One region of the Sporosarcina sp. P17b genome, then DNA from elsewhere that is predicted to be linked to it. Evidence: riboswitches for the same ligand, from Rfam matches in the RefSeq annotation. Region 1 holds a riboswitch; each other region holds the start of a gene.
What was found. Region 1 has a riboswitch for cobalamin ahead of CSV76_RS10175 (hypothetical protein). Riboswitches for the same ligand answer to the same signal wherever they lie in the genome.

Region 1 (3,217 bases):
TCAATTAGATACTGAGCCAGTAGGACGTATCTTTTTACGTTACTTGATACCTTCAACTGTCGGTATGTTACTAATGGCAATCAATATTGTGGCAGACGGCATCATGGTCGGTAATCGATTGGGTGCAGAAGCATTAGCGGGAGTCGGAATTTCGGCTCCCGTTTATACTATCTTTTTTGCTATTTCTTTATGGATTGGTATCGGTGCTGCTACAAAATATTCGATAGCTATGGGCGCTAAGGATACGCAAAGAGCCCGGTCGATCTTTACGCACGCTATTATTTCCATATTCTTATTTACTATTGTATTAGGTTTGACTGCCTTTATCTTTAGGGATCCACTAGCATACGCGCTTGGGGCCAATGCGACCACATTCCCTTATGTATCGCAATACTTATTTGTTATTTTATTATTTGGTTTTATCTTCACTGTAGAAAACACTTTTAGTATTTTCGTGCGAAATGATGGAGCACCGAACCTCTCAATGGCTGGTTTGATTGTGACGTCTGTCGTCAATATTATTTTGAACTACGTGTTCTTATTCATTTTAGACTACGGAGTCGCTGGTGCTGCATCAGCGACAATTATTGCTTCGTTTTTGGGTATGCTCGTACTAGTAACACACTTCTTTAGGCAGACCAATAACTTGAAACTGATTCGCTTGAAATTCAATAAAAAACTATTTCTAGCGATTCTATTCATCGGATTCCCAAGTTTCTTATCCGAATTGGGTATATCCTTCTTTACCATCACACATAATATTGCGTTCGAACGAATGGCTGGTACGGAAGGTGTTGCAGCGTTCTCTATTTTGAATTATGTGCACAGCGTCATGCTGATGCTATTCCTAGGAATGGGTGGTGCAATACAACCACTGATTAGTTATTATAGAGGTTCTGGCAACCGAGAAAGAATGAAGGAAACCGTTAAAAAGGCCACCCTCACTGTCGTCATTGCAGGTGCTGTATTTTTCCTCGTGGGACAGTTCGCAGCAGGCCCTATTGTATCGATTTTCGGAGACTTCCCACAAGCCGTCAGAGATTTGGCCACTACCGGAATTAATTTATTCTTCATTGCCTATTTATTCACAGGTACGAACTTCGTGATGATGACGTATTATCAGTCAGTCGGTAATGTTCGGATGGCGACTTGGATCACCGCTTCTCGCGAAATTATTATTATGTTGATTTTCTTGATGATTTTACCACGCTTCTTTGGGCTAAATGGGATTTGGCTATCTATCCCTGCGTCTGAGTTTATCGTATTTGTTGGAGTATATTTATATCAACGAAACGCGACTCGTCATTCGCTGAGTGGGTAACGTGATTACAGACAAAAGTTATAGTGCAGATCCTAAATGGATACTGCGCTATTTTGTTCCTTTCATAAATAATAGTGATATACTGAAAGAGCAACTGAATATCGTGTTAGAGATCGGTGCGTTTATTTTTCTTAAACGCTTAAAAGGGAAATCGGTGAAAAACCGATGCTGTCCCGCAACTGTGAGTTGGAGTATAATTCGTTACCACTGTTTCACCGCAAGGGAAATGGGAAGGTGAATTATACGTTGAAGACGAGCCAGGAGACCTGCCTAGATCAGTACACACCAATAACCTACGCGGATAGGAGGTGTCAAGTGCGGCTTATGAACAATCATACACAAGCCGACGTACGAAAAAACGGGATCAGGACATTCATTAGGTGGCTTCGATACAGCTTCTATCGATCCACTATATATGAATATCCGACTGAACCGTTTAATTCGTCATGGCTTCCCACTTAACATCCTTCCAGGCATTTACTTGGACGGATGTTTTTTTGTCGACGAACCACTACAAAACACGATGAGGAGAATGAATTATGAATAACCAAACAATCGATGATTTTACAAACTTATTAAAGGATACGCTGATGTCGGACCGAGTGAGCACTCACTCTACTCCACTCCCCTTAGTACTCAATGATGTGAAAAGACAGATTTCCGAAGATACTTCAAAAGATCAAACAGAAAAAGAACAGCAGCTTTATAATTTAGATAAAGCATATAAAACAGTAGTAGAAGAATTGGTTGGTAGTAACTAATAATAAATACGCCTCTGACATTACTCTGTCAGAGGCGTTTACACTTTATAGAGAATCTTTTATCACACGTTTATAATTTATAACGGATAGTAATCCGAATATCGAGTATAATGCCGTGTAAATTAACATCACAATAATCATTGGTGTTAGCATTTCAGTACCGAATAAAAACCATCCCGATTTTACTGCGAAGTAGCTATGGAGCAATCCGACAACTAATGGAATACCAAAGTTAAATAATTGCTTTTTCTGGATCCCCTTCAACAAATCAGATTGTGTAAAGCCCAATTTACGAAGAATCGTGTAGTTTGATTTCTCGTCTTCACTTTCGTCCATTTGTTTGAAATAGAGAATGCAGCCGGATGTGATGAGAAATGCAAGACCAAGGAATCCTACGATGAACATCGTAATACCAACACTTTGTTTTAGGTTTATTCTTCCTTCATATTTTGATTCATGTCCCGCCCATATATTTATTTCCAACTTATTGAAAATGTCATTCGCTTTTTCAAGTTCATCTTTCTGAACAATATTTACTCCATGGTACACAGTGAATTCTGACGTAAAGGAAATGTCTTGATCGTCTTGCATTTGCTTGTATACTAGGTCATCAACTACGGCAACAGGAAAATTATATGTTATACGAGTTGGTAGAACAACTAAATCTTTTGTGCCTGTAAAAGTCAGATCATATGAATGTTCTCTACCTTGAAAAATAGCTTGTTGATCAGTTTGGAACTGCATGAACTTCTCCATCAATGGATCTGAATTAATAAACATCACTTCATCTTCTTCTACATCTACTTCCAATACTGTTTGTTCGCTAATTACGATCATTCGCGTATTGGCATAACTCTGATCTCCAGTAACCTCTCCTGGCATTGTCATGACTTTTGATAAATCAACAGGTGATGTTATTAAATCCGTAGCCGTCTCCGTATAGTCAATGTTCTTCTCTTCCAGCGCTTGTGTGAATTCCATAGCACGCTCACTATTTGGAATAGTAAAATCTGCGGGAATAGTCCTCTCCACTGTTTTCTCTACTGAGTAATATGATATATAACTAAGTGATAACAACGCAATGGATAGCGCGGACAATATGGTAATAATCATTAATAGTAACGAATTGGATTTC
Region 2 (3,217 bases), on a different contig from region 1:
ATGGTGTTCCTGTCTCCAGCTGGCTACGTAGGATACGTTTCATGATTTCAATCGCTGAAACCGTCTCTCTCGATAGATCTTCATTGCGGACACATTCTTCATACTTCTCGCGGAATGTTCCTTGTCCTTTTGTTTCATCATAAAAATCTTCCAATGAATAGCCCATTTTCGTGCGAACTTCATGTGGATCGAATAAATGCCAGTCTTCACGGGACTCGACTTTCTCCATGAACAAGTCCGGCAAGCATACGCCTGTGAAAATATCATGTGCGCGTAAACGGTCATCCCCGTTATTGAGCTTGAGGTCGAGGAACGTGAAGATATCTTGATGCCATACGTCGAGATAAACGGCTACGGCACCTTGACGTTGACCGAGTTGATCGACACTGACTGCTGTGTTGTTCAGCTGTTTGATCCAAGGAAGAACACCGCTTGACGCACCTTCGAAACCACGAATCGATGCACCGCGTGAACGAACTTTCCCCATATAGACGCCGATCCCGCCACCGAATTTCGACAAGTTTGCGATATCGGTGTTGCTGTTGTAGATTCCTTGCAGTGAATCATCTACTGTATCGATAAAGCAGCTTGATAGCTGACCGTGCATCTTACCTGCGTTCGACAATGTAGGCGTCGCTACCGTCATGTACAAGTTGCTCATCGCCCAATACGCTTCGCCGACTTTATGAATACGGTCTACTGTTTCGTCTTGCATTAACGTCATCGCGATGATTAACCAGCGCTCTTGCGGAAGCTCTACGGACTGCTTCTTAAAGTTTACTGTTACATAGCGGTCTACCAATGTTTTCAAACCGATATATGTGAATAATAGGTCACGAGAAGGATCAAGTAGCTTACCGATTTCCTGCAGCTCGTCCTGGCTGTACTTTTCAGTCAAAACGGGTGTATATAAACCTTGTTCCACCAAGCGTTCTACATTTTTCGCAAAATCGGTATAAACATCCGCTCCACGCAATGCTTTTTGCTTTGCATAGACGTCGAATAAATAAATACGCGCCGCTACAAACGTCCAATACGCATTCGCTTCATCAATACGGCTTAAAGACTCTAGCACCATAGCGTTTGTCCACTCAGTTGCTGAGCTTGCGGGGTGACGCTCTTGGAATTTCTCACTCGCTTCGATCAACGGTTCAATTTGTTTCTTGCCGAATTCCTGTTGTAAGTTTTCCATCAATAAATTAAGTCCCACAGATTCTTGAATAATAGCCATTATATCCGCTCCCTTTAGTTAATTAATTCGGTTATGTACTAAATAAAAAAACTCCCGATATAATCGGGAGTCGTCGATTGACGTGTAGTAGATAGCGGAAAGTTTTAGGCAGACTGAAAAAAGACTGCTTTGTGCTTTCACTCTCCAACCCCGAAGAATGTTTTGCTGAGATGACTGGCAGGTCTACTGGCTGGCACATCGTTCTTCCATCTTTCCTTCCCGCCGAAGCAGTGGTTTTCATAAGATAGTCGTCCGTGCCCTCAGTTGCGGGGGCAGCTCCGTTAGTGGCGGATTCCCTTTTAAACGTGGTGGGTACCAATTCATCTAAATGCTGTTATACACTATATATAGTGTGTTGATTCATATACAACCCTAACATGTTGTGTTCAAACATGCAAAACAAAAATCGAACCGATGTTCAGAATCCTTCTTCTGAACTACGATTCGATTTTTCTTATTCAGTATTTTATAGTATATCAAACTTTTTACTTCTTGACTAAATTGTTTGTGTGAACGTTTTTAAATAGATTGTGAAATTAGTTAGGAGAAGGGATTTCCGCTTCAGCAGGGGGACGCTTTCCGGAGGGCGTGGCCTGAGCCAAGCGAACAGCGAAGGGTTCGCTTTGCCGTATTTCTGAGTACTTTGCAGAAATTAAGGCACCTGTCCAGGGTCTCAGACTCACGCTGATCCTCCCGGAGTCGCCCCCTGCTTCCGCTACAATCCTACTTTCTAACGTAGACCACCTAGAAACTTCACTGTTTTTTAGTACCAGTTCAAAGTCTCAAGAACGTAAGGCCAAAGTTCACAACTTGAAAATCCTGATATCATCTATCAATATCACAAACGATCTTCCGCTCTTTCAGCTGTTTCTTCCCAACATTCTGCTCCTTTTAGGCCAGGGATGCTAGCTGATTTGAAGACGGGGTTTCTGCCAGCTTTTCGTTGTTTGGTGAAGTCGTCGAGTACTTTGAAGGCGATTTTGCCTAGGAGTAGAATAACGACTAGGTTGATGATGGCCATTAGTCCCATGAATAGGTCAGCCATGTCCCAGACTATTTGTACTTTTGCAACAGCTCCGAAAAAGACCATTGCGAGTACGAGTACTTGATAGATTCGTTTCCACATGACGTTGGCGTTGATGAATTCGATGTTCGTTTCGCCATAGTAGTAGTTACCGATGATGGAACTGAAAGCGAAGAACATGATCGCTACGGCGATGAAGTATGGTGCCCATGCGCCTACGTGTACTTCCATGGATGCTTGTGTCAATAAGATACCATTCGTTTCGCCTGATTGGTACAAGCCGCCTAGTAAGATAATGAAGGCAGTTGCTGAACAGATGATGATAGTATCGAAAAATACACCTAATGATTGTACGAGTCCTTGTTTTGCTGGGTGCGATACGTTCGCTGTCGCTGCTGCGTTTGGTACACTACCCATACCTGCTTCATTGGAGAAGAGACCTCGGCGTACACCTTGCATCATTGCCATACCGATTCCGCCACCCATGATTTCCTTAATTCCAAATGCGTGCTCAACAATTAATGCGATCATCGCTGGAACTTCTGTAATGTTCAATATTACAATATACAAGGCCACGATAATATAAAATGTTGCCATTACAGGGACGATTGTCTGCGTTACTTTAACAATACGTTGCACACCGCCAAAGACGATTACTGCCGTCAGGACAATGAGTCCAACTCCTACAGCCCAATGCGGAATGCCGAATACGTCAGTGAACGATTGACTGATTGTGTTTGATTGCACTGCGTTAAAGATGAACCCAAAACACATCGTCAATAAAATCGCGAAGACGATACCTAGTTTCCGCCAACCGAGTGCTTTTTGCATGTAATATGCGGGTCCTCCGCGGAAAGTATCGCCATCTTTCACTTTATATACTTGTGCCAATGTACTTTCAATGAAGGCAGTTGCCATACCGATTAGAGCAATAACCCACATCCAAAATACTGCACCAGGTC
Region 3 (3,217 bases), on a different contig from region 1:
ATTGTTCCCGACACCGCCACGGCAGAACCCGTCAACACCGAACCACCAAGCAGAATCATTAACTTACGTTGTTTTACATTGACTCCAAGGTGATGCGCACGTTCTTCACCAAATAGTAAAGCATTCAACTCGCGACGATTCAGCCACAACATGAACGACCCGATGATGAAAAATGGCAGAACCATCGTAATATATTTCCATCCACGCATCGATACGCTACCAAGCAACCAACCTACAATTTGGCGGAGTTCTTCTTGCGTTAATGCAATCATCAGCGACAGTACCGAGCCAAGGAATGAGCCAAATATGATTCCTGTTAATATAATCGTTTCCATTTTCATTGAACGGTCGACCAGACGCGCGAAACCGATTACTAGAAACATCGTCAAAGCGGCACCGATCATACTAAATACGGGTAAGGTGAATGCGCCAAGTACCGGTAGCGAAATACCAAAAAAGAGTGTGATCACGGCGCCGACAGAGGCACCGGATGACACTCCGAGGGTGTAAGGATCAGCTAATGGATTTTTCAGTAGCCCTTGGAAAGCGGCTCCTGAAATAGCAAGTGATGCACCGACAATTCCTGCCAGTAATACACGCGGCATCCGGATCTTCCACAATATATTACTTGCAGTCGCATCTGAATGATTCCATAGCGTCTCTATTGGTATTTTCACTGTACCGATCGATACGCCGAGCCAGATTGCCACAAGCAATGTGGCAATCGACACGACATAGGCGAGAGCGGTTTTATTCACCGAATACCTCAGGATAGATTGCTTTCGCAAACAATTCTAATCCATCAGCTAAGCGTGGACCTGTACGGCTTGTGATATCTTCATCCAGTTGAATGACTTGATCTTCTTTGATCGCAGTCACCGCATCAAACCCGTCACGCGTTTTAATATTTTCTACGACGTTTGGAACGTAGCTATACATAGCCAAAATAACATCCGGATTTTCATCTACAATCGTTTCAGGGCTGATCATAATCCAACCTTCTTCTGTCACGATGTTTTCAGCGTGAATCATATCCAAGAATTGCTGTGGGAACGTCCCTTTTCCTGGTGTATAGATCTCAGGTGCATCGGAGTTTTCAACAAACACGCGCTTCTTGTCTGTAATATCCGCTGCTTTCTTTTCGATATCTGCAATTTTTGTTTTCATATCTTCGACGATTTGATTAGCTTCTGCATTTTTGTCCATCACTTCACCAATCATTTCAATCGATGCATACGTCTCGTCAAATGTACCCGCATTCGGAACGACGATCACTGGAATGCCAGCGTCACGAATTTGGTTCAAACCTTCTTCACTTGAACCCATCATCATTTCGTGTGCAAATACTGCTTCTGGCTGCAATGAAATCACTTTTTCCACATTGACCGTGAAGTCCCCTACTGTATCAAGTTCTGCTACTTCTTCAGGAAAGTCATCGTTTTCTGTTACAGCGATTACTTTATCTCCTGCATCGATACCAAATAAAATTTCTGTGTTGCTTGGAATTAATGAAATTACAGTTTCAGGTGCTTGTTCCAATGTAATTTCTTCGCCCGCTGCATCTGTCAGCGTATATGGATAACTTGTTGTATCCGTTGATTGTGTATCTGTTTTCGTTTCTTCGCCAGCTGGATTTTCATCTGCCGGTGTTTCTTCTTTTTTGCTGTCGTTGCCGCATGCTGCAAGTACAAGTACCGCAAGCATCGCCGTCAGCAAAAGTTGCCAAAACTTCTTCATGTGTGTTCCTCCTTTGATATGTGTGTTTCATTACGCGATCCGCAGACATTAAAAAAACCCTTCGATAGGTCGAAGGATGAGGTGGGATGAAATCAGGGTGTGATTTCTTCCACTGTACCTATCCTCGTAGGTTGCTGCGGAACTTCATTTTCTTAAAAAGGCAGGTGACCTGGCTTGTGCATAGCACGTACAGTGGCGGGACCGCATCGGATTTGAACCGATTTCGCTTTTCATCTCGTTAATTAGAGAACCTTTTCGAAAGATATGTAATTATGACTTATTATAGCGATAATAGTGTTGGTTGTACAGGGGGTAGGCGGAGATTGGAACGTGTTTGGGAGTGAGGCTCCAGCAGGGGGACGCTTTCCTGAGGGGCCGCGATGAGCCCTCCCGAACGCGTCCGCCTGGAACGCAGCGAAACGTTGCTCTCCCCTTCCTCCTCAAAAAGCGAAAACAAAAAAGCCAAGCAGTAAACCCGCTTGGCCACTTTCAACATATTACATTCTTTCAGGTGCTTCGACGCCTACCAATTTCAACGCATTCGCAATCGTCGTTTTCGTTGCCGTAATCAAAGCCAAGCGTGCTTCGGAAAGCTCCTTGTTCTCAGGATCCAACACTTTGTTCGCATTATAGAAACTATGGAAGCTTGCTGCTAGCTCTTGGATATACGTCGTCACACGGTGCGGTGCACGCATGCGAGCCGAGTCGCTAATGAGTTTTGGGAAATCTCCAAGCTTCTTCAACAACTCTAATTCTTTTTCATCTTGCAATAGCGTGACGTTCTCTGTCGACGCCACTACGTTTTGCTCTTTCGCCTGACGCAAGATCGAACAAATTCGCGCGTGCGCATATTGTGCGTAGTACACAGGGTTTTCGTTGGATTTGGAAACAGCCAAGTCCAAGTCGAAGTCCATTTGTGCATCACCTGAGCGCATCGCGAAGAAATAACGTACAGCGTCTAGGCCGACTTCTTCTACGAGTTCACGTAGTGTGACCGCTTTTCCTGTGCGCTTGCTCATCTTGAACTTTTCTCCGTCTTTATAGAGCTGAACCATTTGTGCCACTTCTACTTCTAGCGTATCGCGATCATAGCCAAGTGCTTGAATCGCTGCTTTCATACGCGGAATATAGCCATGGTGGTCTGCTCCCCAGATGTTGATGAGTTTATCAAATCCGCGACTCAGTTTATCTTGGTGATAAGCGATGTCCGGAGTTAAGTATGTGAATGAACCGTCTTGTTTGATCAGTACACGGTCTTTGTCGTCACCAAATGTAGTCGAGCGGAACCAAGTTGCACCGTCTTCTTCATAGACATGGCCATTTTCACGAAGTTTAGTAAGCGCAACTTCGATCTTGCCGTTGTTATATAGTGACGTTTCCGAGAACCAGTGGTCGAAATGAACGCGGAAATCTGCCAAGTCTTTTTTCAGTTTGTCCAATTCGATATTCAAGCCGTGCTCACGGAAAAATGCAAGTCGCT
Region 4 (3,217 bases), on a different contig from region 1:
ACTATCCGGTGAATACGCATCGCGATTTGAAGTAGTGGAAACCTCCTCTACTATTTCCCATAAATCGTCGGGAATCGCTACATGATTTAGCATGCCAGGCTTACTGACGTCCCGTAAATAAAAACTGCTGTCGAGATTTCCCGTTTTGCCGTAATCATAGCCATGTTCTCGCATGAATTGGTCGAGGATATACGACCCTTTTTCCCCTTGATGAATATCCATTTTCGTCGGTTTGATCAAATACGGAACACCGAGAACGGAAGCTTCTAGACTAATCGTCACTTGTCCGATAATGCCATCTTCCGCCGGTGCAACGGACGTGATCATGAATGTCTCGGTCACGGTCCGCTCTTCGTCGTCCCACACTTTGATGGTGACGGTGTTTTGTCCAGTTTGCAACGTCAGTTTATAACTCGTTTTTGCACTGTCATCCCAAGTGAATGGCACGTTTTCACCATTCACTTGCACAAGGACGTTTTTCCCTCTGATCCGTTCACCAGAAGCAGTCACTGGCCAAATGTTGATCGTTTTAATATCACCTTTGACTTTGCTGCCGGACTTGAGATCGGTTACGAGCTTCGGTGCATCGGGATCGACTTGTGGTTTTTCATTGACGTTCGGGTCGTTGTAGGAAATTTTATACTGTCGTTCAATTTGTTCGTCTTGATAGTTTCCTGATAATTTGACAACGTTCGTTCCATTGTTCAGCTGCACAACATAATTCATACCGTCTGCCGATTCGACCTTTTGATCGTTCACTGTGATGCTGAGTGATACGTCTGCTTCATTCGCAGTAGCTTTTGCGTAAAATGAAAACTCCGCGCTGTTAGCTTGTTGGTCTTGTAAGTCGGTGTTCAACTTGATCGAGATTTTTTCTTTCTCGTAGATCACAATATAGTTTTGCTCCGCTATTTTTCCGTTTACTTGCGCGGTAAGCTTGAGCGTATTTTTTCCTTCGGTTAGCGTGGCTTTATAGGCACTGCCAGTCAGTGGTTTAAGTTCTTTATTATTCATGAAGACCTTGAGCTTGGCATCTTGTTCACCTAGCGTAGCTGTTGCTGTGAATGAAATGGCGTCTTCGGTCACCGTTTGGTCTTTTAGTTCGGTTGTGATTACGATATCTTGACTGTTTAAGGTCACGCGATACGACTGGCTGACGCGCAATAGTTTGTTGTCTGTTTGTTTATAGATCACTTGGAATTGAATATCGTTCGTGCCTTCTGTTAATAAAAGAACCCCTTTATAGTCACTCAATTTCTTACCGTTTACCGTAACTTTCATTTCCTGGGCAATGAGTGTTTCATCCAAGTGATTTACCGTGACGCTGTACAATGGATCGGTAACGGTTTCATTATTGGTGATACTTGTTGTAAAATAGCGATTTTGCTGATCCGCGATGTCGACGATCTCGATATCTGGATGGTTGTTCGGTTTTGTTTTACCGGAAGCAGGTGTCGTGTTGCCACCAGCAGGGACTTTGTCATTTGGAGCCGGTTTCGTGTCCTGTGTAGTAGTCTCAGGATTAGCGAGTGGCTTATTCTGCGATTCCAGCTCGGTATTTTTTGGTTCTCGCGGCTGTTCTTCCGGCTTCTGTTGCGATTTGTCCGGAGTTGTCGGTTGTTGCGAGCTTGACAAGTTTTCTTGATCGGTCTTACTATCTGTCGTTTGATCGGATTCCGCATCAGGTAGTCCACCACTACCGCTAGCTAACTTCAGCGTAGAAGCTTCTACTTTTTCATTGAAATCAAACGGAGCGGATTCTTCAGTCGATGTGGCTGCATAGGCAATCGTGCTAAATAATAGTAAGAATATGAGACTGTAATAGATTATGTTTTGATATTTCATGAAGGTGTTTTTCGTTTTTCTCATTCAATCCATCCCTTCTTTTCTAGTAAAGGCATGCTATATGCAGTGGCTAAATCATTAAAAAAGTCCCCACCTCCTGATAGAGATGGGGACCATGTATGTTCAATAATTAGACAGCGCAAATTGAATGATACACAATTCACCCTTTACCGGAAGGCGTCATGCTTACATACTTTGGCAAGTCTCCTGACTTAGGGATATATTTTCCCATTACAGTGGCCGGACCGCTCAGGATTTTCACCTGATTCCTATTTACTCTTCGTTTACTTGACGAAGAACCAAAATATTCTATATAACTGCTACTAAGCATATAGTTTTTGCAGGGTAAAATCAATAGACGGTGTAAGTACATTGCGCGATTTTGTCATCGCATGAGACTGTGTTTTCTATTTTAGTTACAGCATTTTATTTAGCAAAGTGGTTCCTATAGCAAGCGATCGGTGTTCAATAACCGCATTCGTTAATTCAACTCTCATGCCAACAATTCCAAACGCTTTTAAAGTATTCCGATAAAACTCCATTTCCTTGAAATCTATCTTCAAGAACAACATGAACATTTTGAAATTCATCTTTAAGATTTTCGTCTGAATTCGGAAAAGATCCCAAGTAAGAATATTTATACACTGGTTCATCTGGACAAATTTCATAAGCACGCTTTAACATGGAAACCCCTTTTTCTTCCCAATGCTCAAATTCTCCAAAATAATATGGGAATAATGAAATCATATAACCAAAACACCATAAAAAATCCTCATTTGTCCCCAAATTAACCAATCCAAAATCTGTAACCTGACGTAGTATAGTCTCTAATTCATCAAAATCTACATCCTGAATCTCTACTGGTCCCTCTTCTGTTAGAACATACCAACAAAAAAAGCCAAGACGAATAACAGTCTTTAAATCATCAGGATTTTGGTTCCAGTTTTTTATCAAGAGTGATTTTGCTTCATTCCACTCCCCTTTATTTTCTAGTGTATCAACTTCAGCCCAACGCCAATCAATCATTGCCAGTACACCTCACATCCTAAATGCTGATTATACGTTTCAAAGCATTTATCTCGCTCTCTGCTTAGATCGAGTTCTTCTTTAATTAAACCGCCCGTTAACAGCGTAATTTTTACTAAGCAACTGTCCCCGAATGTTGAATATTACCTTTACTTAAGTTGGTTCCAAAACATTGAAAACACGCCTTCATTCATCTCAAAATAAACATCTGCAATTCCATAATAGATATATCCATCTCTTAAAAGAGTAAGTTTAACCGTTGAACCATCATGTAATTTTAACGCTAGCTCTCTGTATTCTTCATTGTTTCGGGAACTATTTATGGGGTCTGACTTTTGTTCACGAA

Region 2: it holds a riboswitch for cobalamin, as region 1 does, so the genes downstream of both, CSV76_RS06020 (ribonucleoside-diphosphate reductase subunit alpha) here and CSV76_RS10175 (hypothetical protein) in region 1, are expected to answer to the same signal.
Region 3: it holds a riboswitch for cobalamin, as region 1 does, so the genes downstream of both, CSV76_RS06420 (ABC transporter substrate-binding protein) here and CSV76_RS10175 (hypothetical protein) in region 1, are expected to answer to the same signal.
Region 4: it holds a riboswitch for cobalamin, as region 1 does, so the genes downstream of both, CSV76_RS15985 (DUF4430 domain-containing protein) here and CSV76_RS10175 (hypothetical protein) in region 1, are expected to answer to the same signal.

What each region holds. Positions count from the first base shown of each region.
Region 1 covers NZ_PDYP01000007.1:85,486-88,702, reverse strand. The annotation lists gene CSV76_RS10180 (MATE family efflux transporter) at 1-1,321, shown strand, start outside; cobalamin riboswitch at 1,419-1,609, shown strand; gene CSV76_RS10175 (hypothetical protein) at 1,861-2,082, shown strand; gene CSV76_RS10170 (ABC transporter permease) at 2,128-3,217, opposite strand, start outside.
Region 2 covers NZ_PDYP01000004.1:46,332-49,548, reverse strand. The annotation lists gene CSV76_RS06020 (ribonucleoside-diphosphate reductase subunit alpha) at 1-1,192, opposite strand, end outside; cobalamin riboswitch at 1,391-1,567, opposite strand; gene CSV76_RS06015 (alanine/glycine:cation symporter family protein) at 2,070-3,217, opposite strand, start outside.
Region 3 covers NZ_PDYP01000004.1:131,275-134,491, reverse strand. The annotation lists gene CSV76_RS06425 (FecCD family ABC transporter permease) at 1-758, opposite strand, end outside; gene CSV76_RS06420 (ABC transporter substrate-binding protein) at 751-1,737, opposite strand; cobalamin riboswitch at 1,880-2,007, opposite strand; gene argS (arginine--tRNA ligase) at 2,235-3,217, opposite strand, start outside.
Region 4 covers NZ_PDYP01000023.1:18,221-21,437, forward strand. The annotation lists gene CSV76_RS15985 (DUF4430 domain-containing protein) at 1-1,845, opposite strand, end outside; cobalamin riboswitch at 2,026-2,164, opposite strand; gene CSV76_RS15990 (hypothetical protein) at 2,332-2,871, opposite strand; gene CSV76_RS15995 (hypothetical protein) at 3,021-3,217, opposite strand, start outside.